DNA from 2 places in the Gordonibacter sp. RACS_AR49 genome. Region 2 is predicted to be linked to the other one. Evidence: predicted binding sites of a transcription regulator. Region 2 holds the regulator's gene; the other holds the start of a gene.
The links. The regulator HrcA, encoded in region 2, represses chaperone genes, less so after heat shock. The targets are predictions, from matches to a motif close to TNTTAGCANNCNNNNNNNNNGNNTGCTAANA.
Positions count from the first base shown of each region.

Region 1: a site for HrcA is predicted at 2,036-2,066, ahead of groES (co-chaperone GroES). Genes of this name have one in related genera too.

Region 1 covers NZ_JAIUDM010000001.1:383,715-387,123, forward strand. Annotated here, with positions in the region: gene groL (chaperonin GroEL) at 1-1,626, opposite strand, end outside; gene groES (co-chaperone GroES) at 1,668-1,955, opposite strand; gene LB310_RS01655 (response regulator) at 2,466-3,221, opposite strand; gene LB310_RS01660 (sensor histidine kinase) at 3,218-3,409, opposite strand, start outside.
Region 2 covers NZ_JAIUDM010000013.1:44,421-47,829, forward strand. Annotated here, with positions in the region: gene dnaJ (molecular chaperone DnaJ) at 1-653, opposite strand, end outside; gene hrcA (heat-inducible transcriptional repressor HrcA) at 713-1,726, opposite strand; gene hemW (radical SAM family heme chaperone HemW) at 1,885-2,994, opposite strand; gene dusB (tRNA dihydrouridine synthase DusB) at 2,998-3,409, opposite strand, start outside.

The sequences.
Region 1 (3,409 bases), on a different contig from region 2:
CATACCGCCGCCAGCACCGGCCATGGCAGCCAGGGCCGCCGGATCCGGGTCCTTCGGGATGTCGTTGATGGTGGCCTCGGTGATGAGAATGAGGGCCGCCACGGAAGCAGCGGACTGCAGCGCGGTGCGCGTGACCTTGACGGGGTCGTTCACGCCCATCTCGATCATGTTGCCGTACTCGCCGTTGGCGCAGTTCAGGCCTTCGCCCTTGCCCATGCCCTTCACGCGCTCCACCACGACGCTGCCCTCGAAGCCCGCGTTCTGGGCGATGGCGCGCATCGGGGCCTCCAGCGCCTTGCGGATGATGGCCACGCCGACTTCCTCGTCCTTGTCGACCGACGCGATGTTGTCGAGCGCGGGCAGCGCGTCCACGAGCGCCACGCCGCCGCCGGCGACGATGCCCTCTTCCACGGCCGCGCGGGTCGCCTGCAGGGCGTCCTCGATGCGGGACTTCTTCTCCTTGAGCTCGGACTCGGTCGCGGCGCCCACCTTGAGCACGGCCACGCCGCCGGACAGCTTCGCCAGGCGCTCCTGCAGCTTCTCGCGGTCGAAGTCGGAGTCGACGCGCTCGAGCTCGGCGCGGATCTGGTGGATGCGGTCCTCGATGTTCTTCTTGTCGCCGGCACCGTCCACGATGAGAGCGGTGTCCTTCGTGACCTTGACCGTCTTGGCGTGGCCCATCATGTCGATGGTGGCGTCGGCCATGGTCATGCCGAAGTCCTTGTCGATGACCTGCGCGCCCGTGACGGCTGCGATGTCCTCCAGGATGCGCTTGCGGCGGTCGCCGAAGCCGGGGGCCTTGATGGCGACGCAGTTGAACGTGCCGCGCAGCTTGTTCAGCAGGATAGTGGCCAGGGCCTCGCCCTCCACGTCCTCGGCAACGATGAACAGCGGACGGCCGGAGCGCATGACCTCCTCCAGCAGCGGGACCATGTCCTGGATGCTGGTGATCTTCTGGTCGGTGAGCAGGATGTAGGGGTCGGAGAGGACGGCTTCCATCTTCTCCATGTCGGTGGCCATGTACGGCGAGATGTAGCCGCGGTCGTACTGCATGCCCTCGACGATGTCGAGCTCCAGGTCGAACGAGGCGGCGTTCTCCTCCACGGAGATGGCGCCGTCGTTGCCCACGGCGTCCATGGCCTCGGCGATCTTCTCGCCGATCTCGGCGTCGCCGGCGGAGATGGTGCCGACGTTCGCGATCTGCTCCTTGGTGGACACGGGGGTCGCGTCGGCCTTGATGGCGTCGACGATGGCGTCGGTGGCCTTCTGGATGCCGCGGCGGATGCCCAGCGCGTCGGCGCCGGCCGTCACGTTGCGCAGGCCCTCGGAAACGATGACGTCGGCCAGCAGCGTTGCGGTGGTGGTGCCGTCGCCGGCCACGTCGTTCGTCTTCACGGCAACCTCGCGGACCAGCTGGGCGCCCATGTTCTCGATCGGGTCCTCCAGCTCCACTTCCTTGGCCACGGTCACGCCGTCGTTCGTGATGGTGGGGGCGCCGTAGGACTTCTCGAGCGCCACGTAGCGGCCTTTGGGGCCGAGCGTCACCTTGACGGCGTTGGACAGCTTGTTGACGCCGGCCGCGAGCGCGCTGCGCGCGTCGGCCTCGAACTTGATCTCTTTAGCCATAGTGTGCCTATCCTTTCAGCGTTAGCTTGGGTTGCTTCGATTTACGCGAACACCGCGTACAGGTCGTCGGCGCGCAGGATCATGACATCCTCGCCGTCGACGGTGATCTCGGTTCCGCCGTACTTGCCGTACAGGACCTTGTCGCCCTCCTTGACCGGCACGGGAATGAGCTTGCCGTCCTTGTCGAGCTTGCCCTCGCCCACGGCCAGGACGGTGCCCGTCTGGGGCTTCTCCTTCGCTTCGGTAGCGAGATACAGACCGGATGCCGTCGTCTCCTCAGCCTCGTCCTGCTTGATGATGACGCGATCACCCAATGGTTTCAAGTTCATAACGTAGCCTTCCTTTCGTCCGTCTCTTGTCCGAAACTGGTTGTAGCACGTTTGCTATTTAACCACTCCGTTGCGGTGACTGCTAGCACTCATAGGTAACGAGTGCTAAACATTGCGTTATCATAGCAGCCTCGTTAGCGAATGCAAGCAAAATTGAGGAAATCTCAGTGCCCTCGACTGAGGTTTTGCATAATCGCCACAATTCGTTCGATGGACTCCTGAAAGTTTTTGTGCTTTTGCACAAAAACGGTCTGGGGATTGGCCGGCGAGGCTGGCGCGGGACGGCACGGGCGGAGTTGCGAAGGGGCGCGGCGTAACGCTGCAGCACAGACGCGGGCGGCGCTTGCAGGGCGGCGGGAGCGGGAGCAGGACGATTCTGCAGCGCGAACGAGGCGGCGCGGGCGGGGTTGCGAAGCGGACGCGAGGCGGCAGCACGATCGCTTCGCGGCGCTGCGGTGCAATCGCCGACCGACGGGCGCGGCCGCACATGCCGCCGCGCCGTGACCGATGCTAGCGCTCGCCCGGCCTCACGAGGCCGCCCTCGTACGCCCTCACCACCAGCTGTGCGCGGTCGTGGGCGCCCAGCTTCGCCATGATGCGGGCGAGGTGCGTCTTCACCGTGGCGGGCGAGATGAACAGCTCGGCGCCTATCTCGTCGTTCGTCATGCCGCGGGCCACCTGTACCAGTATCTCGCGCTCGCGCTCGGTGAGCGCGGAGAACGCGCTGCCGCCTTCCCCTGCGGCCACGCCGGCACCGGCCGCAGGGCGCATGCGCACGAACGTCTCCACCAGGCGCCGCATCACCGAGGGCTGGATGAGCGCGTCGCCGGCCGCCACCACGCGCACGGCGGCGGCGATGTCGTCGGGCTCGGCGTCCTTCAACAGAAAGCCGCCCGCCCCGGCCGCGAGCGCGTCGTAGACGTACTCGTCGATGTCGAACGTGGTGAGGATGAGCACGCGCACGTCGGCGAGCGCCGGATCGTCCGTGATGGCGCGGGTGGCCTCGATGCCGTTCAGGCGCGGCATGCGGATGTCCATGAGGACCACGTCGGGCACGAGGCGGCGGGCGAGCTCCACGGCCTCCTCGCCGTCGCGCGCCTCCCCCACGATGGAGAAGCCGTCGTACGAGGACAGGATCAGGCGGAACCCGTTGCGCACGAGGTCCTGGTCGTCGGCCACCACTAAGCGCAGAGGACGCTCGCCCGCCGAGCGGGCCGGCACCTCCCCCGCCGCCGAGCGGGCCTCTCGCAGATGCCTCTCGATCATGACGCCTCCTTATCCACTCCCAGGGGAATGCGCGCCTCCACGCGGAACCCGCCGCGCGGGCGCGGGCCGGCTGCGAACGTGCCGCCCAGAAGCCCCACGCGCTCGGCCATTCCCGCAATGCCGTGGCCGCGCCCGTCCGTCTCGGCCGCCGCGCCCCTGCCGTCGTCCTCTACCGACAGGTTCGCGCC
Region 2 (3,409 bases):
TCGGGCACGCGGCCCTGGCCCTCGCATTCCGGACACGGGTTCTCCACCGAGCGGCCCGTGCCGTTGCAGGTCTTGCACGTGGTGGCCGTCTGCATGTCGCCGAGGAACGTGTGCTGAACCGAGACCACGCGGCCCTGGCCGCCGCAGTCCGGGCAGGTGACCTCGCGCCCGTCGGGTCCGAGGCCCGTGCCGTCGCAGTCGGGGCACGGCGCCAGGCGGTCGTAGACGATCTCCTTCTTGGCGCCTGCGGCCACCTCCTCCAGCGTGACGCGCAGGCCCACGCCCATGTCGCGGCCCTCGCGTCGCTGCTGCTGGCGCCCGCCCGCGGCCCCGCCGAAGAACGAGCTGAAGATGTCGCCCATGCCGAAGCCGCCGCCGAACAGGTCCTCGAAGTCCACGTAGCCGCCGCCCCCGTAGGGGCTGCCGCCGCCGGCCGCGCCCGGTATGGTGCCGAAGCGGTCGTATTGGGCGCGCTTGCCGGGGTCGCTCAGCACGTCGTACGCCTCGTTCAGCTCCTTGAACTGGTCCTCGGCGTCGGGCGCCTTGTTCACGTCGGGGTGAAGCTCGCGCGCGCGGCGTCGGAACGCCTTCTTGATCTCGTTCTCCGTGGCGTTCTTGGAAACGCCCAGAACCTCGTACAGATCCTTGGCCATTGCTCTTGCAGTACCTTCCTCGTTTGACGGCGCCCCCTCGTGCGGGCGCCGTGCAAGCCCTATACGTCCTGAAGCGCCGCGCTCGCGATGCGCACCGCCCGCAATACCTTGGAATAGTCCATGCGCGTGGGCCCGATGACGGCCACGACGCCGGCCGACTCCCCGCGCCCGTAGCGGCTGGCCACCACGGACACGCCCGCCAGCTCCGCCGCGTCGTTCTCGCGCCCGATGCGCACGCTGGGCGTGCCGTCGCCCTGCCGCACGGCGTCGTCCAGGATATGCAGCATGACCGTGTCGTCCTCGAGCACCTGCATGACGGGCAGCAGCGCCTGCGACTGGCTGAACTCGGGCTTCGTCAGAAGCGAGCTCACGCCCAGCCGGTGCGCGCGCGACAGCTCGCTCTCCTGCAGGCACGACAGCACCTCGTCGAGCGCCATGCGCACGAGCGGGTCGCGGAACGCCTCGGCCATGCCCTGGCCCAGGCCGTCCTCGATCTGCTGGAGCGACTTGCCCGTGAACACGTCGCCCAGAAACGCCTGCACGCGCGCCAGGTCGTCCGAGGACACCTCCTCGGCGAACTCCATCTGGCGGTTGAACACCTGGCCGTCCTCGGTGACGAGCACCACCAGCGCGCGGTACGCGTTGAGCGAGATGAGCGAGAGCTGCTTGATGTGCAGGTTCAGCACCGACGGCGCCAGCACGATGGAGAGGCAGTCGGTGAGGCGCGTGAGGGCCGACGACGTCTGCTCCAAGAGCGCGTCGAGCTCGCTCGCGCTGCGGCGCAGCTCGTCCACGACGGGGCGGTAGCGCTCGTCCTCGCCCGTGAAGTCGGCGGCCAGCAGGTTGTCCACGAACGCGCGGTAGCCGTGGTCGGTGGGGATGCGTCCGGCCGAGGTGTGGGGCTGCGTGATGTAGCCGCCGTCCTCGAGCACCGAAAGCTCGTTGCGCACGGTAGCCGGGCTCACGCCCAGCTGGTAGCGCTCCGTGAGCGTGCGCGAGCCCACCGGCAGGGCGCGCGCGACGTATTCCTCGATGAGCGCGGCCAGCACCCGCTGCCTGCGATCGGATAGCACGCCTTCCACCTTCCTCTCTCTCGCCCGTCGGCATTCCCCGAACCCGAACCATAGTAACGCATCATATTAGCAGCCGAAAGCCGAGAGTGCTAACAACAGCGAGAAATTATGGAGAAACTTGACGGTTACTGCATAGGAGAAGCGCGTGCGCCGGTTCCCTATGCCAAGTCGAACAGCCTCCCGTAGAGCTCGTTGCCGCAGAGCCAGCCGCGGTCGGTGGGGCGCCAGCGCCCGCCCGCATGCTCCACGAGGCCCTCCCCTTCCAGTTCCGCGAGCGCGGCGGGGGCGTCGGGCAGCAGGACGGCGGCGGCCTCCACCTGCTCGTCGGACACGCCGCAGGTCATGCGCATGCCCAGCATGAGGTCCTCGGCGGCCATGCCGCGCGCGTCCAGGTCGTCGGTCACCTGCCCGTCCTGCACGCGCATGCGGCGCTCCGCGTTCTGGGTCATCGTGGCCGCCGAGCGGCCGAGCCCCAGGTACGGCACGCCCGTCCAGTACGCGATGTTGTGGCGGCACGCGAAGCCGGGGCGGGCGTAGCTCGCCACCTCGTAGCGCTCGTAGCCGGCCTCGGCCAGCACGCGCGCGGCGATCTCCATGTGCGCGGCCTCCACGTCGTCGTCGGGCTCTTCCAGCTCGCCGGCAAGGACGGCGGCATCGAAGGGCGTGTGCGCCTCGATGGCCAGCGGGTACACGCTCACGTGCGCCGCGCCGAGCGCCGCCGCCTCGTGCACGCTCGCCTCGAAGCTCCCGGCGCTCTGGCCGGGAATGCCGCACATGAGGTCCACGCTCACGTTCTCGAAGCGCGTATGCGCCGCCTCGATGGCGCGGCGCGCGTCGTCGGCCGAATGGGCGCGCCCGAGCACGGCCAGCACCTCGTCGTCGAAGCTCTGCACGCCTATGGACAGGCGGTTCACCCCGAGCGCCCACACGTCGCGCACCATGCGCTCCGTCAGGCTCTCGGGGTTCGCCTCCATCGTGCACTCCACCTCGGGCGTGAGGTGCATCGACAGCGACAGCGTGTACAGCAGCATGGACAGCCGCGCCAGGCCGATGTGGCTCGGCGTCCCGCCGCCCACGTACACCGTCTCGAGCGCGCCGAGCTCGCCCTCCTTCGCCTTGCGGCGTAGCTGCAGGCAGAGGTCCTCCACGTACGCGTCGATCTCCGGCGCGTCGCCCGGCACCGCAGACGTGGCGAAGTCGCAGTACCCGCACCGCCTCACGCAGAACGGCAGGTGGAGGTACAGGGCGCGATAAGGGTCGTGCGGCATGGTCTAGCCCTCCTGTTCATGCTCGCCCAGCAAGGCGAGCAGCTCGTCGAACACGCGGTCGAAGTCCTCCACGGACACGCAGGCGTTGATCTTCGCGCGCGCCGCGGCAGCGCCCGGCAGGCCGGCCAGGTACCACATGGCGTGCTTGCGCATGCGCACGATGTTCTTCCCCTCGCGCCGCGAGAGCAGCCGCGCGTGGCGGCGGGCCATGGCGATGCGCTCGCGGGCGCCGGGGGCCGGCGGCTCGGGCACGCCCTCAAGCGCGGCCTTGGCCTGGGCGAACACCCAGGGGTTGCCCTCGGCGCCGCGGGCGATCATCACCGCGTCGCAGCCGGTGCGCACCGTGAGCGCCACGGCGTCGGCGCCCGTGCGCACGTCGCCGTTGCCGATGACGGGCACGTCCACGGCCTCCTTC